Regions from separate parts of the Ruminococcus sp. MSJ-25 genome, predicted to be linked through region 2. Evidence: predicted binding sites of a transcription regulator. Region 2 holds the regulator's gene; the other holds the start of a gene.

Region 1 (12,338 bases), on a different contig from region 2:
TACGCACACAAGCAGTGCAAGCGTAGAATCAAGTCCCCCTGAAATGCCAATGACCACAGTTTTGGAATGTGTGTGTGCGATACGCTTCATAAGACCATGGGATTGCATTTGCAAAATAAGGTGACAGCGCTCGTTTCTCTCCGCCTGATTTGACGGGATAAAAGGCGTTTTTGCAAATTTTCTTGTCAAAGCTGTTTCGCCAATTTCGAGGGAAAATCTCTCACGAGAAATGTTTTCCATATCCAAGAAACCGCTGTCTTTGGAAGAATAGTCCCACTCTGCGCTTGCAGGATAGGTGGAAATTTTTCTACGTTCAAAGGCAAGCTTTTTAAAATCTATTTCCGATATGGTAATGCCGTTTTCAAAAAGCCTGCTCTCCGCAAGTATAGAGCCGTTTTCCGCAATGATATTGTGACCTGAAAAGACCATATCCTGCGTTGACTCGCCGTCACCTGCAGAACAATAGATATACCCTGCCACAAGCCTTGCAGATTGGTTTGAAACAAGCTGTCTGCGGTATGAGTCCTTGCCGATAACTTCATCGCTTGCAGACAGATTGCATATAAGGGTAGCCCCAGCCTTAGCAAGATAATTTGAAACAGGGTCAGCCACCCACAAGTCCTCGCAAAGTTCAAAGCCCACCACAAGCTCAGGTATCTCTTCACATACGAAAACGGTCTGTTCCATAGGCGGTATAAATTCAAGCTGTCCGTACTCTCTCAGATCAATGGCAGCACATTCGCCTCTGTATGGTGCAAAATGTCTTGCCTCATAAAATTCGTTATAGTTCGGCAGATGCGTTTTAGGTACAAAGGCACGCACCTCTCCGTCTTGCATCACAGCCGCACAGTTATAAAGCTTGCCGTTTGCTCTCACAGGCACGCCCACAGCCACAAGCATATCGCTGTCAGCAGTAGTCTTTGCTATCTTTACAACGCCCTCCATTGCCTTGTCAAGCAAAGCGTTCTGAAAGAACAAGTCCTGACAGGTATAACCTGTTATGCAAAGTTCAGGGAACACAGCGACCTTTACGCCCTCTTCCCTGCACTTTTCAAGCTGACTGATTATTTTATCCACATTGAAGTCAACGTCTGCCACCTGTATCTCAGGGGTGCAGGCGGCGACCTTTATAAAACCGTCTTTCATAAAAATATGCTCCTTACAAGAAATTATCATTGTTATCATTATACCATTTTTTATAGGTATAAGTCAATGATTTTTACAGTATAGCAAAACTATTTTAGAACGATACTAGACAATCCGCCACTAATGTGTTAAAATTGAGATATCACATCAAAGGGGGAACGCCATATGAACAAGCTGTGGGATAAGTTTCTTTTAGGCCTTAGCTGCTGTGCATTCATGCTTGCAGAGGAAACAGATCCGTCAAACATCACCACATTGCTGTTGGCTGTCATATGCTCCGCTATCTTTCAAATAAAACCAAGCTCTGCCGTTGCATACCTTTCAGTTATTGCGTACAGCTCACTTTGCATTTTCAGCAAAGAAGCTTTGATATTCGCCCCTTTGGTGCTTTATGATGCTTTCTGTACAAAATTTTACCCTGCTATGATCTTAACATTCATAGGTGTACTTGCAAATATATTCACTCTGGGAAACGACCTCTTCCCGCTTGTCGCTCTTTTTTTGGTAAGCTTCACAATTTCAAGCCGCAGCGTTCTGAACGAAAAGCTGACAAAGATGCTCATAAATACTCGTGACAATTCAAAAGAACTTACCACCCAGCTTGTAGAGAAAAACAAAGCCATGCAGAGAAATCAAGACTACGAGATATATCTTGCCACGCTGAAAGAGCGTAACCGCATTGCAAGGGAGATACATGATAACGTGGGGCATATGCTCACAAGGTCTATTTTACAGCTTGGTGCGCTTTCGGTCATAAACAAAGATGAAACTGTCGGTGAAGCCATCAACGACCTGAGCGGCACGCTGAACACCGCCATGACGAGCATACGAAGCAGCGTTCATGATCTTCATGACGATTCTATCGCACTAAAGCCTGCTGTTGAAGACTGCATAAGACCTCTGAAAGACAGATTTGCAGTAAGCTGTGATTATGACTTTTCCGAAAGAATGTCACGAGATGTGAAGCTTTGCTTTATTGGCGTTATAAAAGAAGCACTTTCCAATACTGCAAAGCACAGCGACGGCGACAGCATAAAAATAATCATTCGTGAACACCCTGCTCTTTATCAGCTTAGTATCGCAGACAACGGAAGCTGTCCCGAAAAGATAGACGAAAGCGGCATGGGACTTGCCAATATGCGTGAGCGTGCGGCTTCTTTAAATGGAAACATAAACATCACATCGGGCAGCAATGGATTCCGCATTTTTCTGTCTGTGCCGAAACAAAACCTGACTGAACGGAGGTCTTGACATGAACATTGTTATAATAGATGATGACAAGCTTGTGGCGGTGTCGCTGAAAACCATTCTTGAAAGCACAGGCAGTGTGAACGTTCTTGCCATGGGAAGCTGCGGTGAGGAAGCCATAGAGCTTTATTCTCTTCTCAAGCCTGATGTTCTGCTTATGGATATCCGCATGAACGGCATGAGCGGTATTGAAGCCGGCGAAAAGATCCTTGCTGGGTACCATGACGCAAGGATACTTTATCTTACCACATTTTCTGATGATGAATACATAATAAAGGCTGTGCTTATGGGAGCAAAGGGATATATTTTAAAGCAGGATTTTGAAAGCATATGCCCTGCCCTTGAAACCGTTATGAATGGGCAGACAGTTTTCGGCTCAGATGTTGCAAGCAAGCTTCCTGAGCTTCTTACCAATCACAGCAGTTTTGATTTTGACCACTACGGCATAGTCGAAAAAGAACAGGAGATAATCGAACAGGTGGCAAAAGGGCTTAGCAACAAGGAAATAGCCTCACTGCTTTATCTCAGTGAGGGCACAGTGCGAAATTACATCAGCACTATCCTAGAAAAGCTCTCCCTCCGTGACCGCACACAGCTTGCTATTTTCTACTACACCAACATACAATAGCACTACAATTTCATAAAAAGTAAAGAGGAGACGGCATGACCGCTCCTCTTTTTGTTATTATTACATTTTAGCTCTTTCCTTAGCTCTCTGTGAGTTGCTCAGAATACGCTTTCTTATTCTTATGCTCTTTGGTGTTACTTCAAGAAGCTCATCATCAGCGAGAAACTCAAGTGAATCCTCAAGGCTGAGATTTCTTGGCGGAACAAGTCTGAGCGCGTCATCAGAACCGCTTGCACGGGTATTTGTAAGGTGCTTCTTCTTGCAGACATTTACAACAAGGTCTTCCTGCTTTGGTGAAGCGCCAACTATCATTCCCTCATATACAGGTGTGCCTGCTGTGATGAACAGCTCGCCTCTCTCCTGTGCGTTGTAAAGACCGTATGTTACAGCCTCGCCTGTTTCAAACGCAACAAGTGAGCCTGTTGCTCTCTTTGGTATCTCGCCCTTATATGGCTCGTAGTCATGGAATACAGAACTCATGATACCCTCACCCTTTGTGTCTGTAAGGAACTCGCTCTTGTATCCGAAAAGTCCTCTTGCAGGGATAAGAAATTCAAGTCTCATTCTGCTTCCAACAGGTGCCATTTCCTGAAGCTCGCCCTTTCTTGCACCTATCTTCTCCATAACAGAACCTACGCAGTTCTCAGGAACGTCAATAACAAGTCTTTCGATAGGCTCGCAAAGCTTGCCCTCTATCTCCTTAAACAGAACGTGCGGTGTTGAAACGCCAAGCTCATAGCCCTCACGACGCATATTCTCGATAAGGATAGAAAGGTGCATTTCGCCACGTCCTGCGACCTTGAATGCGTCTGTGCTGTCTGTTTCAGAAACTCTCAGTGAAACGTCCTTAAGAAGCTCCTTGAAAAGTCTGTCTCTCAGGTGACGGCTCGTTACGAACTTGCCCTCTCTGCCTGCGAATGGTGAATTATTTACAGAGAATGTCATTTCAACTGTAGGCTCGGATATCTTTACAAAAGGAACAGCCTCAAAGTTGCCGAAGTCGCAGATAGTGTCACCGATAGTGATGTTCTCAATACCGCTTATACAAACGATATCGCCAGCCTTTGCACTCTGGCATGGAACTCTGTTAAGTCCCTCTATCTGATACATTGTAACTATCTTGCCACGATATTCCTTCTTAGTCTGATGATAATCGCCGATCGTAACGTCCTGATTAACTTTCATTTCGCCACGCTCGATACGGCCGATAGCTATTCTTCCTACATACTCGTTGTAGTCGATAGCGGAAACAAGATACTGCATTGGACCCTCAGTATCTACCTCAGGTGCAGGGATATAGCTGAGAATCTCATCAAAGAGAGGTATCATATCCTTGCCCTCTTCATCAGGTGAGTGAGTAGCTGTACCTGCTCTGCCTGAGCAATAAAGAATAGGGCTGTCAAGCTGCTCGTCAGTAGCGTCAAGATCCATGAGAAGCTCGAGAACTTCGTCGCCTACCTCGTTAAGACGAGCGTCAGGTCTGTCTATCTTGTTGATAACGATGATTATTTTATGACCAAGCTCAAGTGCTTTCTGAAGCACAAATCTTGTCTGTGGCATTGGACCCTCGGCTGCGTCCACAAGCAGTATAACACCGTTTACCATTTTAAGAACACGCTCTACCTCACCACCGAAATCAGCATGGCCTGGGGTGTCGATAACGTTTATCTTAACGTCCTTATACTTGATAGAAGTATTCTTTGCAAGGATAGTGATTCCTCTCTCACGCTCAATATCGTTTGAATCCATGACTCTTTCTTCTACAGCCTGATTTTCTCTGAAAGTACCGCTCTGCTTGAGCATCTGGTCTACAAGGGTAGTCTTACCGTGGTCAACGTGGGCAATAATAGCAACATTTCTTAAATCTTCTCTAATCATACATACTCCTCCGATTTATCAAGACACAGCAAAGCGAATGCTTTCTGTAACGATTTGCTTAATATATTTCGCCAAAATTATAAACAATAAAAATTATAAATATATTTTCTCCCATCAAAGGAAAGAAAATCGTAATTTTTCACAAAAAGCCTATAAAACACAAAAGCACCTTGCGAAATTTTCCGCAAGGTAACTTTCCTAATTGAGAATTATAGCACATTTTTGCCGATTTGTCAAGAAAAAAGTATCATTCACAGGTTACGCCTTGTACAGTGTGCCTTAGATTAAATGATTTATGTTTTTGGCTGTTTTACACAATATTACGCCACTAATATTTTACATAAAAATAATTGAAATCACGGTATAAAAGTTGTATAATATCAATAATCAAAGATATAACTTTGATAACAGAGATCATATATTTTGAAAGGCGGAATAATCAAATGGCTAACAGAATGATACTTAATGAAACTTCATATTTCGGTGCAGGCTCGATCAGCGAGATAGTTACAGAGGCAAAGAAGAGAACTTTTAAAAAGGCTCTTGTTGTAACAGACCCTGACCTTATCAAATTTAACGTTGCAAAGAACGTTACAGATCTTTTGGAGGAAGCAGGACTTGCTTATGATATATTCTCTCAGGTAAAGGCTAACCCTACTGTAAAGGTAGTAAAGGCTGGTATCGAAGCTTTCAAGGCAGCAGGCGCTGACTATCTTATCGCTATCGGCGGCGGCTCATCAATGGACACTGCAAAGGCTATCGGTATCATCATAAACAACCCTGAGTATGCTGACGTTACTTCTCTTGAGGGCGCTATTGACACAAAGAATCCTAGTGTTCCTATAATCGCTGTTCCTACAACAGCAGGCACAGCCGCAGAGGTAACTATCAACTATGTTATCACAGACGAGGAGAAGAAGAGAAAGTTCGTTTGCGTTGATCCACACGATATCCCGGTTGTTGCTATAATCGACGCTAAGATGATGTCATCAATGCCAAAGGGACTTACAGCTTCAACAGGTATGGACGCTCTTACACACGCTATCGAGGGCTACACAACACTTGGCGCTTGGGAGCTTACAGACATGATGCATCTTAAAGCTATCGAGATCATCTCACGTTCACTGAGAAAGGCTGTTGAGAATGACCCACAGGGCAGAGAAGATATGGCTCTCGGTCAGTATATCGCAGGCATGGGCTTCTCAAACGTCGGACTTGGCGTTGTTCACGGCATGGCTCACCCGCTCGGTGCATTCTATGACACACCTCACGGAATTGCAAACGCTGTACTTCTTCCGTATGTAATGGAGTACAACGCTGAATACACAGGCGAAAAGTTCAAATACATCGCAGAGGCAATGGGCGTTGACACAACAGGCATGAGCCAGGCTGAATACAGAGCAGCCGCAGTAAACGCAGTTAAGCAGCTTTCAAAGGACGTTGGAATCCCTGAGAAGCTCCACGAGATAGGCGTTAAGGAAGAGGATCTTCAGGCTTTGAGCGAATCTGCATTTGCAGACGTATGCACAGGAGGAAATCCAAGACCTTGCACAGTTGAGTCTATCCTCGGCATCTATAAGACAGCATTCTAATTCAAAAATCTTTTATCTGCCCTCGGTTTTCGGGGGCAGATTTTTATTGCCCGAAAAGAATATTTATGGTATAATACATTTAAAGTGAGTTTAAAGTTCATAGGTTATCATATATCGTAAGATATTATACTGACTTATAGGGAGGAATTTTAATGAGATTACTTCTTGCTGAGGACGAAGTGGAGCTTGCAAATGCGCTTTCGGCAGTGCTTAAACACAAAAACTATTCTGTTGACGCTGTTTACAACGGCATCGACGCATACAACTATGCAATTGCACAGGATTATGACGGCATAATACTTGACATTATGATGCCTGGTATGGACGGCATACAGGTGCTTACAAAGCTTCGTGAAAAGGGTATCGACTCCCCTGTTCTGCTGCTTACTGCAAAGTCTGATATTGACGATAGGATAACCGGACTTGATTCAGGTGCTGACGATTATCTTACAAAACCCTTTGCAATGGGCGAGCTTCTTGCGAGAATAAGGGCAATGACACGCCGCCGCACTGAGTTTGCACCCTCTACCCTTACTTTCGGAAACGTTTCTCTCAACAGACAGAGCTTTGAGCTTTCAGGTCCTAACGGCTCTCAGAAGCTTGGCAACAAAGAGTTTCAAATGATAGAAGCCCTTATGCTAAATCACGGCACGCTTATTTCCACAGAGCGTTTCATGGAAAAGATATGGGGCTATGACTCTGACGCTGAGATAAACGTGGTGTGGGTATATATTTCATATCTGCGTAAAAAGCTTGGTCTTATCGGAGCTGATGTCGAGATAAAAGCTACAAGGGGCGTGGGCTACACACTAGAGGAAAAGCATAATGATTAAGCGTTTACAGCGGAAATTCGTTGTTATCGCCGCTGTGTGCCTTCTTATCGTAGAGTTTGCCATAATAGGCGGCATAAATGGAGTGAACATCTATCAGACCAACAAGAATGCAGACAATCTGCTGAACATAATAATCGAAAATGACGGCAGATTTCCTGAGTTTGATCCCATGGGCATGAAGCATGACAAGCCGCAGGATAATTCAGACAGCTCATCTCCCCCTGAGAGCAAAAAGCCTGATAAGCACAGAGGCTTTAACGAGGAAACTAAGTATCAGACAAGGTATTTTGTTGTATATACCGACAGCAATGGCGAAATAACCAAGGTAGATACAGGACACGTTGCGGCGGTGTCAAGTTCGCAGGCTATAGAATACGGCAAAAGCGTTCTTGACAGCGGCAAGACTTCAGGCACGTCAGGAAACTACCGCTACAAAACAGGCGACACTGACAAAGGCAAGATAATAGTTTTCATGGACTGCCGCAGTGACAGTGCCACCAAAAATCGCTTTTTGCTGGTGTCGTGCGCTATAGGTGCGGCAGGATATATACTTGTATGTCTGCTTATCATAATCTTCTCAAAGCGTGCCATAAGACCTGTTGTGGAAAGCTTTGAAAAGCAAAAGCAGTTCATCACCGACGCAGGGCACGAGATAAAAACGCCGCTGGCCATAATCTCCGCAAACACGGAAGTTCTTGAAATGGTGTCAGAGCCAAACGAGTGGACGGTGAGCATAAAAAATCAGATAACAAGGCTCAACGGTCTGCTGAAAGAGCTTTTGAGCCTTGCAAAAATGGAGGAGGAAAAGCCTGCTCTTACCATGGCTGACTTCAACATTTCTGACGCTGTTTATGACGCCGCTTCGCCTTTTACTACCCTTGCGGAAACAAAGGGCAAAAAGCTCACCATTGATGTTGCCAACGGACTTTCCTATCACGGCGACGAGGGTGCGATAAGACAGCTTGTTTCTATCCTCACGGAAAATGCAGTAAAATACGCTGACGAGGACGGCGAGATAGCCGTAAAGCTTTTCACTTCTCATAATGGCAAGGAAACAGACCTTGAAGTTTCAAATACCTGCAAAGAACCACCGCAAGGCGACCTAACAAAACTTTTTGACAGATTTTATCGTGACGACAGCTCACGTTCTCGGTCAAAGGGAGAGAAAAAAGGCGGCTACGGCATTGGGCTTTCTATTGCACAGGCAATAGTCAGGTCGCACAAAAGCAAGATATCATGCAAAGCCGAAAACGGCATGATGATATTTACAGCACAGCTTAAATAATTGCAAAGCAGAGTTGGTCACCAGCCGCTCTGCTTTTTTATAATATGACATTTGTCACATGAAGATGTGACTTTGCTCACTAGCTTTTTGGCGGATAGTATTGTATAATGATAATACAAACTAAGGGAGGTTTTTTCTTATGGCTGAAACTGTAGTAAAAATAGACAATCTGGTAAAAAGATACAAGGAACTTATTGCTCTTGACCACTTTGATCTTGAAATAAAAAAAGGCGAGGTCTTCGGGCTTCTCGGTCCTAACGGTTCGGGCAAGACCACCACGATAAACTGCCTGCTCTCACTGCTGGCATACGATAAGGGCGACATCGAGATATTCGGTGAAAAAATGTCTCCTGTGAACTATGGGGTAAAAAAGCGTATTGGCGTTATAATGCAGAATGTTGCGGTGTTTGACGAGCTGACTGTGTATGAGAACATTGACTATTTTTGCGGGCTTTACATCACCGACAAAGCCACACGAAAGAAATATGTTGACGATGCCATAGCTTTTGTGGGGCTTGAGGACTTCGTGAAGTTCCACCCTAAAAAGCTTTCAGGGGGTCTGCTCAGACGACTTAACATTGCCTGTGGTATCGCACACAAGCCTGAGCTTATCATACTCGACGAGCCGACAGTTGCTGTTGACCCACAATCAAGAAACAAGATATTGGAGGGCATTTTACAGCTCAACCGTGAGGGTGCGACTATAATTTACACCTCCCACTACATGGAAGAAGTCGAGCAGATATGCACCCGTATCGCCATAATGGATAAGGGCAGTAAGATAGCCGAGGGTACTACAGAGGAACTCAAACGCATGATAAAGAACACCGAAACTATCACCGCCGAGATACTCCAGCTTCCTGAAAACGTCCGTGAACAAATAGAAGCTTTGGAACACGTTTATAATGTTTCCTATGCCGACAACAAGCTCGTTGCACGCTGTACAGGAGGACGGCACAATCTTATTGAGATACTGAAAATATTGCAGGAAAATCAGGTGGGCTTCGGCAGCGTTTATTCTGAGCAGCCTACCCTCAATGACGTTTTCCTTGAAATAACCGGCAAGGCTCTCAGGGATAAGGAGTGATAGAATGTTCTCACACATATTCAAATACGAATTTAAAAGCTGTCTGCGTCAAAAAGCCATACTCTTCTGGCTCATAGCCTTTCCTATAATACTGGGTTGCTTTTTTAAGATGGCGTTTTCAGGAATATACGAAAAAGATGTTGTATTCAATGCGATACCTGTTGCGGTGACAAATATAGAAGAAAACGATATCCTTAAGCAGGTGCTTGAACAGATATCAGATAGTGATGAGGCTCTTTTCAAGGTGACGTATACGGACATTGACAAGGCAGAAGAAATGCTTAAAAGCGAGGATATAAAAGGCATTATAAAGGCTTCCGACCTCTCCCTTGAGTTTGGCTCAACAGGTATCCAGCAGACCATTGTAAAGACTTTCATACAGCAATACAAAACGCAGGAAAAGATAATAACCGACACTGCAAAGAACGCTCCGCAAAAGCTTGATAAGGTCATAGCTTCCCTTTCCGAGAAGATAAGCCCAAATGAGGATATACCTCTCCACGGCAATCCTGATATAACGATACAGTATTTCTATAATCTCCTTGCCATGACGGCACTTTTCGGCTCGATGTCAGGTCTGTTCGTGGCACAGGAAAATCAGGGCGACCTGTCTGCACTTGGCGCAAGGCGGTGCTGTTCTCCGGTGAACAAGCTTACAAGCATAACGGCAACGCTCCTTGCTTTTCATGCGGTGGAAATGATATGCATGGTGATATCCGTGACGTTCCTGAGATTTGTGCTTAAAGTGGATTTCGGCAGTAAGCTCCCACTTGTTTATCTTGCCGCAATAATCGGAGGAATAACGGGAATATCCATGGGATTTTTCGTTGGCTCTTTCCGCATAAAAGAGGGTTTAAAAATATCTGTAGTCATGGCGGTATCAATGACCTGCTGTTTCTTCAGCGGTCTTATGTCAAATACCATAAGAGGCACTGTTGCAGAGCATTGCCCGATATTCAATGAAATAAACCCTGCCGCCATTATCTCAGACAGCTTTTACTGTCTTAATCTCTACGAAGATTACAGGCGGTTCACAGTGAAGATAATTTCAATGGCGATATACACAGTGCTGTTCACCCTTGGTGGATATGTTCTTACAAGGAGGCGTAAATATGCAAGTCTTTAAGACCTTTATGAAAATACTCAAAACAAAGCTTACGTCTGCTATATTATATTTCGTCATATTCATGGTCATAGCAGTTTTGATGGCAGATATTGCAAAAGACGATAATGGCTATGAGGACTATAAAATGTCCATATCCGTCATTGACCGTGACAACAGTGCCGAAAGCAAGCGTTTGCAGGACTTTATATTCAGCGGCAACAAAAAGGTGGAGCTTAAGGACGATACTGACGAGATAACCGACGCCGTTTATTACGGACGTTCCCACTATGTTCTCTATATAAACAAGGGCTTTGGCGACAAGATAAACGCAGGAGATTTTGACGGACTTTTTGAGAATTTCAAAATGCCCTCCAGCTACGGCGGACAGCTTTTTGAAAGCAGGCTTGACGGCTATCTTTCAAGCGTAAAGGCATACATGACGGCAGGTGAAAGCACAGAAAACGCTATGGAGCTTGCCCAAACGGCAGTTTCTCAGCAAGTAAATGCGGAGCTTAAAAACTTTAACAACAAGGGCGGAACAGGTATGCCGGCAATATTCGGCTACTATTTTCAGTATCTTGCATACGTTATGCTTTCCATGCTCATTGTTACCCTTTGCCCCGTTATACTGACGCTAAACAGAAAAGGCGTTCGAGAACGCACAATGTGTTCAAGCCTGACATCAGCAAACTACAGCAGACAGACGGCTCTTGGGGCAAGTATCTTGGTGTTTAGCATATGGCTTTTGTTTATGATAGTCGCAATAATTTGGGGCAAAACGCTCAGCGTGAAATTCTGGCTCGCCTGCCTTAACAGCTTTGTATATATCATTGCCGCCGCAGGCATAGCAATGATAATAGCGCAGTTTGACCTTAGCGACAACGGCATAAATGCTATATCGAACATAATCGGTCTTGGCATGAGCTTTCTTTGCGGAGTTTTCGTGCCGCAGGAATTGCTCACAGGAGGCGTTCTTGCAGTGGGAAGATTGTTCCCTGCATACTGGTACACCAAAGCCAACAATATGCTTTTCGGCATGAGCGGCGGAGTATTCAGCACAAAGGAATATCTCATCTGCATTGGTATCGAAGCGCTGTTCGCAGTGGCATTCTTTGCTGTGGCTGCTCTGCTTGTTAAGCAAAAGCGTGAGGGTGATGTAAATTCCCTTGCATAAGTTGACAATAATATGGCTGTGTGTTATACTCTTATTGTTACGGAGCTGACACGCAGCCTTTTTGCGTCAGCTAAAGAAGATCATAGATGAAAAAGAGGAAAAAGTATGGATAGATTACAGCTTGACAAAAATGCAAAGCTCACAGGCAGAGTATATTTCAAAGACGAGGTAATGTGGCTCGGTCTTTCAGGAAGCGGTGCGTCATTCACATTTGACGGCACAAAGCTTGTTTTGAAGCTCAAAGGCGACAATATCGCAGTGGGCGAAAACCCTATCGACTATGCAAGGATAGCCGTTTATGTTGACGGCAAGAGAGTAGTTGACGAGATGATCGACTGTGCAGAAAAAGAGATCACGGTAAT
Region 2 (12,338 bases):
GCTGTGACCACTCCCACAAGTTCTCCGTTATGTTCTTCGACCGACATAAATGCGGAAAACACCTTTCGGTCAACAGAATTGCCTCTATCGTACCAATGCATCAGACCTCGCTCTTTTTCTTCGGGCAAATTGAAATCGCTGATAAAATGATTTATCTCCGATTTGTAAGCAGAAGCTTCATAGGAGGAGATTTTTTCGTATTCCTCATCAGACCAACATTCAGGTACTCTGCTGATCTCAAGGGGACAGTAAAATTTCATTTCCTGCAAATGCGTCTGAATATGATTTTCGTACAACAGCTTTGCGTTTGGAATATACTGAACGTATCTAGCGTAGGATGAGCCTTCAGCTTCGATCAGCAGACCGTCACCCTGTTCCTCATCGTAGATCAGCAGACAATGATAAATATCATCTCTGTCGCAGTACATCAAATCTGTGTTCTCAGCGATCAGGTCATTGTCCTGCAAGGGATGCCTTTTTAAATTATCAAACTCAGCATGAGAAACTGCTATCGCTTTTTCCACCGCACAGGACTTTGTCTTAAATTCTGCCTCTTTGCGAAGCAGGTTAGTGTTGATTATCAATTTTTCATTCATTGACTTTTCCTCCGTTCGTTTTGTTTCCTTTTTATATAGTACATCTGCCAAATGGGTATCACGTCCTTTCTTGAGAAATAAAAAAAGGCCGCTTTGTCGTTTATCACATTTCGTGATATTTGACAAAACAGCCTTCTAAACTTTGTGAATGTTTTTTTATAAAAAATCGGCAGGCTCAGAGCGAAATCTGCTCAAAGCTTGCCGATTTATTTGACAATATTCATTTGTCGAGGGTTCAAATCCTTCCAGTCGGTGAAAATCATGAAAAAGCATCCATGGTTTTACACTAAAATTTTTCGACTGAAAAACATGAAAAGAGCCCGTAAATACGGGCTTTTTGAGGTGAGCATCCATTTAGTCTCACCAATATGGTGCGGGTGACAGGACTTGAACCTGCACGGTGTTGCCAATAGAACCTAAATCTATCGCGTCTGCCAATTCCGCCACACCCGCATACAAAACAACATTATTATTTTATCATAAACTCCCTACTTTGTCAAGACTTTTTGCTCAAAAAAAATGCCCGATGCTCAAAACATCGGACTGATTTTTTTATAATCTCTTAATATTGTCAAGAATTATCAGCTTGTGTGTAAAACCCTCAAGCTTGTTTTTGATATCACCATTCTTTATAAAAAGGAGTGTTGGCAGTGCTGTAACGTCATATCTCTTCGCAAGATCTGGCTGAGAGGTGATATCACACTTAGCTATGATAGCGGTTTCTCCAAGCTCTTCTGCAGCTTCGTTAAGCTCTGCCTCTGTTCTTTTACAGTGAACACAGGTAGGTGAGTAAAATTCTATAACAAGCGGTTTGTCTGCTGATATCAGCTCGTTGTAATTCTGGTTTGTCAGTTCTGTAAGCATTTTTTATTTCCTCCAATATATATTATATTATTCATATAGTTTTACTATGAATATAGTGATTATATCACTATTTGCGCACTTTGTCAAGAGTATTATCAAACATTTCTGTATATCATATTTCTCATATATGTAAGTTATGAATAAAATGTACAACAATAATAAAGTATTCCTATCATATATGTATGATTTCACGAAAATCATTTATAACTATTGACATTTCCATAAAATCATGTATAATAAAAGCATACTAATCATATCGACTTGATATGAATTGAAAGTGAGGAACTTAAATTGTCAAAGATCAATAAGCGAATGCAGCGATGTTGACACTGAAACTATCACAGCAATATATCTTAATTGGAGTTGTCAGCTATGTATATAGAATTAAAAAACATTAATAAAAGCTTTGGCGATTTTAAAGCTTCGGATAACGTAAGTTTTGGTATTGAAAAGGGAAAGCTTATCGGTCTGCTTGGACCGAGCGGCAGCGGTAAAACAACTATCCTGCGTATGCTTGCAGGTTTGGAAAAACAGGATAGCGGCGATATTATTATAGATGGTAAAAATGTCAACAAACTTCCATCAAATGAAAGAGGTATCGGATTTGTTTTTCAAAGCTATGCGCTCTTCCCTTTTATGACAGTTTACGATAATATAGCTTATGGTCTGAAGGTTCAGAAAAAAGATAAGAAGTTTATTAAACAACGTGTGGCTGAGCTTCTTGAACTTGTTGGCTTGCCTGACGTTGGCAAGCGTTATCCTGACCAGCTTAGCGGAGGTCAAAGGCAGCGTATCGCTCTTGCAAGAGCACTAGCACCTCAGCCTGAACTACTTCTACTTGACGAACCTTTTGCAGCTATCGACGCAAAGGTAAGAAAAGAACTGAGAACATGGCTTCGTGATACTATTGATAAAATAGGCATAACAAGCATTTTCGTTACACACGATCAGGACGAAGCAATAGAGGTCGCAGACGAAATTGTTATCACAAACAAAGGCAGAGTCGAGCAGATAGGCAATCCAGTTGAGATATACCTTGAACCTAAAACTCCTTTTGTTGCTCAGTTTATCGGTCAGTCCGCAGTTATCGAGGACTACAGCAAGCTCAAAGGCTTTGAAACAGCAGAGGGCAAGACTTCAGCTATAATCAGACCTGAGTTTATCGAGATAAACAAATTTGAAGACAGCGAGTATCACCAGTTTGAAAGCTCAATGGAGGATGCCGTTGTGGAAGAAGTTTCATTCAGAGGAAACGCCTTTGAGGTTAAAGCTTCCATAGACGGTATCTCAGTAACAGGCAGATATCCGCTGAACGCTTCCCGTCTGAAAAAAGGTGATAAGGTAAAAGTACTTATCAAGAAGCTTTACACTATTGATGAAAACACGACAAATATTCTCGTAAACAAAGCTCTTGATGACTCAGAGCTGTACTATATTTAATAAGGAGGACATTAAAGATGGAAAATAATAAAACAAAGTCCTCTGCTATACAGAAGATACTAAAATGTGGCATCATATCATGGGTAGCAATAATTGTCCTTTGGGGAATAGGATCTTTGAAATATGATGAATATTTTCTTCCAAGCCCAAAGGAAACGATCGACAGCATGAAGGAACTTATCAAAGACGGAACTCTTTGGAGTGACATTGTTGCAAGCGTCGGAAGAGTAATAAAAGGCTGGCTACTTTCAATAATTTTTGCTGTTCCTATGGGTCTTATTGTAGGAAATTTCAGACCTGTACGCTGGCTCGTTGAACCTATACTTAGCTTTTTCAGATTTGTGCCTGCTATTGCATTGACGACACTCTTTCTAATGTGGTTCGGAGTAGGCGAAGAATCAAAAGTAGCACTTATTTTCTACGCGTCATTCTTCCCTATGTTCGTAAACACTATAGCGGGTGTGGCTTCAACTGATAAGCAGCTCGTGGAAGCAGCTTCCTGTATGGGGGCAAAAAAAGCAAGAGTTTTTTTCACGGTAGTTGTACCATCAGCGGTATCTAATATCTACACTGGAATAAGACTAGGACTTAGCTCAGCTATCATCTGTGTTGTGGCAGCTGAAATGCTGGTCGGCAGTGATGGCCTTGGTTATCTTATAAACAGCTCGAAGCTTTATTACAAAACAAGCTGGGCTTTTGCAGGAATCGTCACACTTGCTGTGATTGGCTTTGCTGCTGACAGGATCCTACAGTTTATTGGCAAGAAAAAACTTAAACACTTTGACGTAAAATAATTAATTTAACAGGAGAGATTTAAAAATGAACATAAAAAAGATAATCGCAATAATAGCATCGACAGCATTGACAGCAACTCTTCTTGCATCATGCGGTAGTTCATCAAGCGGAAAAACCGCAAAGAAGGTTACCAAAGACGGTAAAGAGCTTAGCGTTTTGAGAGTTGCGAACATGACAGGTCAGCCAGATCAGTACGCCGACTATATCGGTATGGAGCAAGGAATATTTGAGAAATATGGTATATCTCTCGAAACATCAGAATACGCTGCCGGCATTAACACAGTTGACGCTATTGCAACAGGCACAGCAGATACAGGACTTCTTGCAGATTTTGCTGCTGTAAACAGAATTGGAAATACTCTCGATAACACTAATCTTGTGATTTTTTCAGATCTAAGTTCTAGCGTTTCATATAACGGCGGTCTTTTTGTTGCACCAAAATACAAAGATGATCTTGATGCTTTAGATGAAAGTGAAGGATGGATAACTTCTATTGGAACAGTTTCAGAATACTTCAACTGGCAGGCTCAGACTTATTTAGGACTTGACCCGTCAAAGCAGAAAAACGTCAACACAGATTCCATATCAACTCAGATAGCAGTTGCACATAACGGTGAGGCATCAGCCGCTATCGTTACAGGCTCAGCTATAAAAAAATATGAAGCAGAGGGCTGGACTCAGGTCGCATCTGCAAAAGATATAGGGATAAATGTATCTGCTTATCTTATAACATCAAGCGACTTTGCAAAGAACAATACTGAAACTCTTACGAACTATCTTAAAGCACTTGATGAAAGCGTTAAATACATAAATGACAACTTAGATGAGTCGGCTGAAAAAATATCAAAGAAATATGGAATCGAACCAGATGATTTCAAAACAAACTGGGAACAGTACAGTATTAAACTGGGACTTTCTGAGGAAGCTGCATCTCATCTTGATGAAATAAATAAGTGGGCGTATGAGAATGGTAAATATTCAAACAATTACAACATAAGGAAATTTTATTATCCAGACTCAGCAAAAAAAGCATTTCCAGATAACGTTACGGCAGACCTGACAAAAGCAGACAAATAAACAAGGAGGAATCAGACATGGGTTATCCAAGCATTTATCCAACAGGAGTTACAATATACAACAAAGAAAAAGCCTACAGCGGCTATACGATCTTCCCGTCCGCTAAAGGTGCTCTGCTCATAGATATGAATGGCAATGAAGTAAAGCTTTGGGCTGGACTGGGAGGATTTCCTAACAAAATACTCCCAGGCGGATATGTAATGGGCACAACAGGAGCAAGAGGAGGTAAATATGCATATCAGGATCAACTTGATCTTGTTCAGGTAGACTGGGACGGTCATATCGTATGGAAATTCGACAAAACTGAACTTGTTGCCGACCCGGGTAAGGAACCGGTCTATATGGCTAGACAGCACCATGATTTTCAGCGTGAGGGCAGCACTGTGGGTTACTATTATCCAAATGGCGAGCCAAAGACAGACAGTGGCAATACACTTATCCTTACTCACGAGAACCTTTACAACCACGATATTTCAGACAAAAGACTTATCGACGATAAGATCATCGAAGTGGATTGGGAAGGCAATATAATTTGGAGCTGGCGTGCAAGCGACCACTTTGATGAGCTTGGCTTTGACGAGGCCGCAAAGAACGCATTGTTCAGAAACCCCGGTCTTCACGGTGAGGCAGGTGGAGATTGGATGCACATAAACAACTTCTCTACCCTTGGCGAAAATAAGTGGTATGACGCAGGCGACAAACGCTTCCACCCAGACAATATCATATTTGACGCAAGAAACTCAAACATACTCGGAATTATCGAGAAATCAACAGGTAAGATAGTATGGCGTGTAGGTCCTAACTTCAACGAAAGCGAAGCCACAAAGAAGCTTGGCTGGATAATTGGTCAGCACCACCTGCACATGATACCAAAGGGACTTCCTGGAGAGGGCGACCTGTTGGTATTCGATAACGGTGGCGAGGGTGGCTACGGCACACCTAACCCTGCTTCCCTCACAGGCGTGAACAATGCACACAGAGATTACTCAAGAGTACTTCAATTCAATCCTGTTACACTTGAAATAACATGGCAGTACACTCCCCTTGAAGCAGGAAATCTGCTTTTTACTGACGCTTCTAAGTTCTATAGCTCATACATCAGCTCTGCACAGCGACTTCCGAACGGAAACACTCTTATTACGGAAGGTTCAGATGGACATCTTCTTGAAGTCACACCTGACCATGAAATAGTTTGGGAATTTGTAAACCCTTATTTCAAGAATTTTGCCGGCACATTCAAAAGCAACATGATCTACAGAGCTTATCGTGTACCATACGAGTGGATACCACAGCTTGAAAAGCCTGTTGAGACCTCTATCGAGCCTATCGACATTACAAAGTTCAGAGTACCGGGTGCTTCTATTGGCGAGGGTACAGGGCTTGTTACAGCCGTTGACGGGATCGATCCAACAAAAGGAGTTCCTCTCACAGGTTCAGGAAATGAAGAAGATGATGAAGAACGCATCGACTTCTGTGTTGCTTCTGTAAAGAAAAAAGATCTAGAATAAAATTAATGTACATAAGGCAGCTTCTGTAAAACGAGGCTGCTTTTTTAGACCGCAGAGAGTTTACAAGTCCTTGACAAAAGAAAAGATTAGTGCTATTATATTATGTGATATTGTTATTTATTTATCAATCATGTTTTTTAGTAAAGGAAAGTGTAAATATATGTCTAAAGACGGTTCGATATCCGCATCAGTAATAAAACGACTGCCACGTTATTATAGATTTTTAGGTGAGCTTCAAAAAGAAGGACTTGAAAGAATATCTTCAAGGGAGCTTTCTGAGAGAATGAAGCTCACGGCTTCACAAATAAGACAAGACCTTAACTGCTTTGGCGGATTCGGTCAGCAGGGATATGGCTATCACGTTGACGAGCTTAGAATGGAAATAGGCAAGATACTCGGAGTAGACAAGCATTTCAAGACCATACTTATCGGTGCAGGAAACCTCGGTAAAGCTATCGCCACACATATTAACTTTGAAACAAGGGGTTGCAATCTCATAGGCATATTTGATATAAACCCAAAGCTCACTGGTGAAGTGGTAGGAAACATACCGATTCGTCACACTAATGATATAGAAAGCTTTTGCGAAGCAAACTCCCCTGTTGTAGCTGTGCTTTGTATACCGAAAGCAAACACTCAGGCTATTGCAGACCAGCTTGTAAATCTTGGTCTGAAAGCGTTCTGGAATTTTTCACATTATGATCTTAGCATCGACTATGAAAACATAGTTGTGGAAAATGTCCATTTAGGTGACAGCCTGCTTACACTTACATATGCAACAAATATCATCACAAGCACTGATACTGACAACAGCGAAGAGATCGAATAAAAAAATCACACCAGAAAATTCTCTGGTGTGATTTTTTTATATAAAGTATTAGCGAACTGTTTTAACCGCGGCTGTTTCAACAACTGCAGCAAGATGGTCGTTAACCTCTTTGCTCTGATAGTATTCAGCAAAAGACTCAGTTACTTGATCTGCCCATGACTCTGTAGATTGAGTTTTAACATCCTCGGTATTGATTTTTTCAGCACTTCCTGTTTCATCATCAAGAACGTAAAGCTTATCTGATGCAACCTCGGCAGCGACAGTTGCCACCTTTGTCAACACATCGTCATTTTTATCATATATAACAAAAATGTAACAATTCTTTTTGTTCACAGTCTTAGTGCCTGTATAACCATAAAGCCTTTTTGTTTTTTCAGCCAAAGGATATATCTCCTTGCAGACATCTACGACCTGATTAAACGAATCAACAGCCTCATCTGGTATCTTTTCAAGAGTGCTTCTGTCAGGGAGTGAAGTAGTTTCGTCTGGCACTTCATCAGTAACCTCTGTTTGAGCTGTCGTTACGTCATTATTTGTAAGATTAACATTATTTTCTGTTTTATTATCGGCATTTTTTCCACAAGCCGGCAAAGTAAACATAGTGCAAACTATAGCAACAGCTATCATTAGCTTTTTCATATTGATCCTCCGAATAACCTCTGTAGTCCTAAATCATTATGTCATATTTCAACAGTTTCACATTATATCACATGAAAATTACTCTGTAAAGAGATTATAAAGAATTGTAACAAAATATCCCGATTATGACGAAACTCATAATCGGGATAAATCATTTTTTAGCTATTTGCACAATAAGAGGTTACAAATTTGTTACAACCTGACAAAAAGACTAATCGTAATCTACAACGTCGATCCACTTCATGAGCAGATCCTTCTCTTCCGGCTTGCCCTTAATGAGCTGTGCTGCTGCAACGATCGGCAACCAAGCCTGTACATACTGCTTAGATGTTCCGCTCTTTACGCAATACTTATCAAGATAAGCCTCAGCAAGATCAGGATTGTTAAGGCAGAACAGCAGGTATGTTCTTGCAACGTCAGCAGACGCATTACCTTGTCTAGCAGAACCCCAATTGATAACATAAGTACCTTCGTCATTGATGATAACGTTCTTTGGCTCAAAGTTACCATGGCAAAGCTTGATGTGCTTTGGCATTGAATCAAGTCTTGTGAGAAGCTCATACTTCTTTATCTCGTCGATCTGACCAAGAGTCTTGATCTGTCTTGCCATCTTATCTTTCAGCTTTGAAAGAAGTGGCATATACTGAGCGTGTATCTCGCACTGAATGTCGATAAACTGGTTAAGATACGTGTCTTTCTTGTCTGGATTTTCGTCCATAAGCTGCTGAAGAGTCTTACCCTTTATAAAGTCCATTGTAATAGCCCATTTGCCGTCGATAACGGAAACCTCGTGAAGAACAGGCATCTTTATAAAGGAATTGCCAAGTGTTGTTTCAACTCTTGCGTGTGTAAGAGCTGCATACAGACACTTTTCCTTGTATTCAGGCTTCTTATAGATCCTGACTGCCATTCCATCAGATTCATAAACATCATAGATGTCGCTGGATGCTACAAAGTTATCAAGTTTCATAAGTCATATCTCCTTTTATTTTAAAATATGGTATTAAGTCGAGTTTCAGAGTATACATTGATTTTTCAACAGCCTTATTGTGTAAAATTACCTTTACATCTCCGTGCTTTCTATGTATCTCTGTTATGTCTATATTATACTACAGATTTTCTAAATGTCAAGCACATTTTCGTTATTTTCACAACTGTTTTATTTTTGTTTAGTTTTTATCTTATATTTATTAATCTTTTTTCAGGCGGCATATATGATAAATTTTTATCAATCTGATTTTTATTGTGCAGTTTGACGGTCATGAATTGTTAATCTATCATAAAACAATGTTCAATATTTATGTATATTGCATAATAAAGCGACGTAAAATATCAAAAAAGCTGTAACTTTATAAGATTGACAAAAAAATAACAATCGTATATAATATAAGTAAGATAAAACCCGAGCGGGAGTTATCAAGAGTAAAAAACAATAATTAATTTATTGGAGGTTTATTTTATGGCAAAGAGTGAAGCTAAAACAGTCGGCATCGTCGATACAGAGGAAGCTCTGACTGCTAAGATCGCTGAAGTAAGAGCTGCGCAGGCAATCTTCGCTACCTACACACAGGAGCAGGTAGACAAGATCTTCAAGGCTGCCGCTATCGCTGCTAACAAGGCAAGAATCCCACTTGCAAAGATGGCTGTTGAGGAAACAGGCATGGGTATCGTTGAAGACAAGGTTATCAAGAACAACTATGCTGCTGAGCACATCTACAATAAGTACAAGAATGTTCAGACTTGTGGTGTTTTTGAGGAGAACAAGGCTTACGGCACAATGAGAATTTACGAGCCTATCGGTCTTATCGCTGCTGTTATCCCAACAACAAACCCAACTTCTACTGCTATATTCAAGACACTTATCTGTCTTAAGACAAGAAATGGTATCATAATCTCACCACACCCAAGAGCAAAGAAGTCAACTATCGCTGCTGCTAAGATCGTTTATGATGCAGCTGTTGCAGCAGGTGCTCCAAAGGGTATCATCGGTTGGATCGATGTTCCTTCTCTTGAACTCACAAACATGATCATGAGAGAGTCTGACACTATTCTCGCTACAGGCGGTCCTGGAATGGTAAAGGCTGCTTATTCATCTGGTACACCAGCTCTCGGTGTTGGTGCCGGTAACGCATCAGCTATCATCGATTCTTCTGCTGATATCGTAAACGCTGTAAACTCTATCATTCATTCTAAGACATTTGATAACGGTATGATCTGTGCTACAGAGCAGACAGTTATTGCTGATAAGACAGTTTACAACGATGTTAAGAAGGAATTCATCAAGAGAGGCTGCTACTTCCTCAACGATGAAGAGGCTGACAAGATCAGAAAGACAATGCTCATCAACGGTGCTCTTAATGCTAAGATCGTTGGTCAGCGTCCTGTAACTATCGCTAAAATGGCTGGCTTTGAAGTTCCAGAGGATACAAAGGTACTCATCGGCGAGGCTACAAGCACAGCTCCAGAAGAGGCTTTCGGTCACGAAAAGCTCACAACTATCCTTGGTATGTACAAGTCAAAGAACTTTGACGACGCTCTTGACATCGCAGAGGCACTTCTCGTAAACAACGGTGGTCTTGGTCATACTTCAGTTCTTTGGGTAGATAACATAAACGAGAGAGAAAAGCTCAATAAGTTCGCTGCAAGAATGAAGACTTGCCGTCTTATCGTAAACACACCTTCTTCACTCGGCGGTATCGGTGACCTCTATAACTTTGACTTTGCTCCTTCCCTCACACTCGGATGCGGTTCATGGGGCGGCAACTCAGTTTCTGAGAACGTTGGCGTTAAGCACCTGCTGAACATTAAGACAGTCGTTGAGAGGAGAGAGAATATGCTTTGGTTCAGAGCACCTGAAAAGGTATACTTCAAAAAGGGTTGTCTCCCTGTTGCTCTTGACGAGTTGAAGACTGTTATGGGCAAGAAAAAGGCATTCATCGTAACAGACCAGTTCCTTTATAAGAATGGTTATACAAAGGCTATCACAGATAAACTCGATGAAATGGGTATTCTCCACGAAACATTCTTCGATGTTGCTCCAGACCCAACACTTGCTTGTGCACTTGAGGGTGTTGCTCAGTTGAGAGCTTTCGAGCCTGACACAATTATCGCTATCGGCGGTGGTTCTGCAATGGACGCTGGTAAGATCATGTGGGTTCTTTACGAGCATCCAGACGCTGACTTCTTCGATATGGCTATGAGATATATCGATATCCGTAAGAGAGTTTACACATTCCCTAAGATGGGTGAGAAGGCATACTTCATTGCTATCCCAACATCTTCTGGTACAGGTTCTGAGGTAACACCTTTCGCAGTTATCACTGACGAAAAGACAGGTACTAAGTATCCTCTGGCTGACTATCAGCTCATGCCTAACATGGCTATCGTTGATACAGATATGATGATGTCTGCTCCAAGAGGTCTGACTTCTGCATCAGGTATCGACGCTTTGACACACGCTCTTGAGGCTTATGCATCTGTAATGGCTACAGATTACACTGACGGTCTTGCACTGAGAGCTATGAAACTTATCTTTAAGTATCTGCCAGATGCATATGACAACGGTCAGACAGACGTTAAGGCTCGTGAGGAAATGGCTACAGCATCTACAATGGCTGGTATGGCATTCGCTAACGCATTCCTCGGTGTTTGCCACTCAATGGCTCATAAGCTCGGTGCTTATCATCACCTGCCACACGGCGTTGCTAACGCTCTCCTTATCACAATGGTAATGAGATACAACGCTGACCCAACACCTAGAAAGATGGGTACTTTCTCACAGTATCAGTATCCACATACTCTTGAGAGATACTGCGAGTGTGCACATTCACTTGGTATTGTTGGTAAGAACGATGAGGATACACTCAACAAGTTCATTGACGCTATCGAGGCACTCAAGGAAAGAGTTGGTATCAAGAAGACTATCGCTGATTACGGCGTAGACGAGAAGCACTTCCTTGAGACTCTTGACAACATGGTTGAGGACGCATTTGATGACCAGTGCACAGGTGCTAACCCAAGATACCCACTCATGAGCGAGCTGAAGGAAATGTACCTCAAGGCTTACTACGGCAAATAATATTTGCTGACAAAGCAATTTGCAGAGTGACTAATATTTGATTATTAGTTGATCTATAATAAACCTCCGACTGCTTGTTCCCTTTTGGGAGCAGGCAGTCATTTTTTTGTTAAGTTGCACTTAAAATAATTTAAGGTATGTGCATTATATATGCAAATAACAGTTGAAAAAGGGAAAAATATATGGTATAATGAAATAAGTATAAATTATTTCAGAGCAATATCTGGTGTGATTTTTACATAACACTTGGCGACACTCCGCCATACAAAGAGGTTACAAATATGAACAACAAAAATTATGACGTTATTATCGCTGGCTGCGGTGCGGCAGGTCTATATGCAGCACTTAACCTTTCCCGTGATTTAAATGTACTTGTGCTTTCCAAAAGAGAGCTGACCTTGTGTAACTCTTCCCTTGCACAGGGTGGAATTGCAGGCGTTTACGACAATCCAAAGGACTCGCCTGAATATCACAAACATGATACATTTGTAGCAGGCGGATTTGAAAATGAT

The links. Region 2 encodes Rex, which represses fermentation and respiration genes when NADH is low (regulators of the CRP and FNR family bind a similar motif). Its sites were predicted from a motif close to ATTGTTAANNNNTTAACAAT; they were not measured.
Region 1: the regulator Rex is predicted to act here: its motif matches at 5,102-5,121, upstream of fucO (lactaldehyde reductase).

What each region holds. Positions count from the first base shown of each region.
Region 1 is NZ_JAHLPI010000001.1:40,309-52,646, forward strand. It holds gene KQH97_RS00265 (NAD(+) synthase) at 1-1,146, opposite strand, end outside; gene KQH97_RS00270 (sensor histidine kinase) at 1,312-2,397, shown strand; gene KQH97_RS00275 (response regulator transcription factor) at 2,399-3,022, shown strand; gene typA (translational GTPase TypA) at 3,083-4,900, opposite strand; gene fucO (lactaldehyde reductase) at 5,344-6,492, shown strand; gene KQH97_RS00290 (response regulator transcription factor) at 6,645-7,325, shown strand; gene KQH97_RS00295 (HAMP domain-containing sensor histidine kinase) at 7,318-8,610, shown strand; gene KQH97_RS00300 (ABC transporter ATP-binding protein) at 8,750-9,697, shown strand; gene KQH97_RS00305 (ABC transporter permease) at 9,702-10,823, shown strand; gene KQH97_RS00310 (ABC transporter permease) at 10,810-11,976, shown strand; gene KQH97_RS00315 (SGNH/GDSL hydrolase family protein) at 12,082-12,338, shown strand, end outside.
Region 2 is NZ_JAHLPI010000014.1:189,892-202,229, reverse strand. It holds gene KQH97_RS08870 (DUF6329 domain-containing protein) at 1-596, opposite strand, end outside; tRNA gene KQH97_RS05085 (tRNA-Leu) at 966-1,049, opposite strand; gene KQH97_RS05080 (thioredoxin domain-containing protein) at 1,149-1,460, opposite strand; gene KQH97_RS05075 (sulfate/molybdate ABC transporter ATP-binding protein) at 1,833-2,900, shown strand; gene KQH97_RS05070 (ABC transporter permease) at 2,918-3,694, shown strand; gene KQH97_RS05065 (ABC transporter substrate-binding protein) at 3,720-4,772, shown strand; gene KQH97_RS05060 (aryl-sulfate sulfotransferase) at 4,790-6,280, shown strand; gene KQH97_RS05055 (redox-sensing transcriptional repressor Rex) at 6,441-7,109, shown strand; gene KQH97_RS05050 (hypothetical protein) at 7,158-7,748, opposite strand; gene KQH97_RS05045 (phosphotransferase family protein) at 7,960-8,718, opposite strand; gene adhE (bifunctional acetaldehyde-CoA/alcohol dehydrogenase) at 9,208-11,826, shown strand; gene KQH97_RS05035 (L-aspartate oxidase) at 12,108-12,338, shown strand, end outside.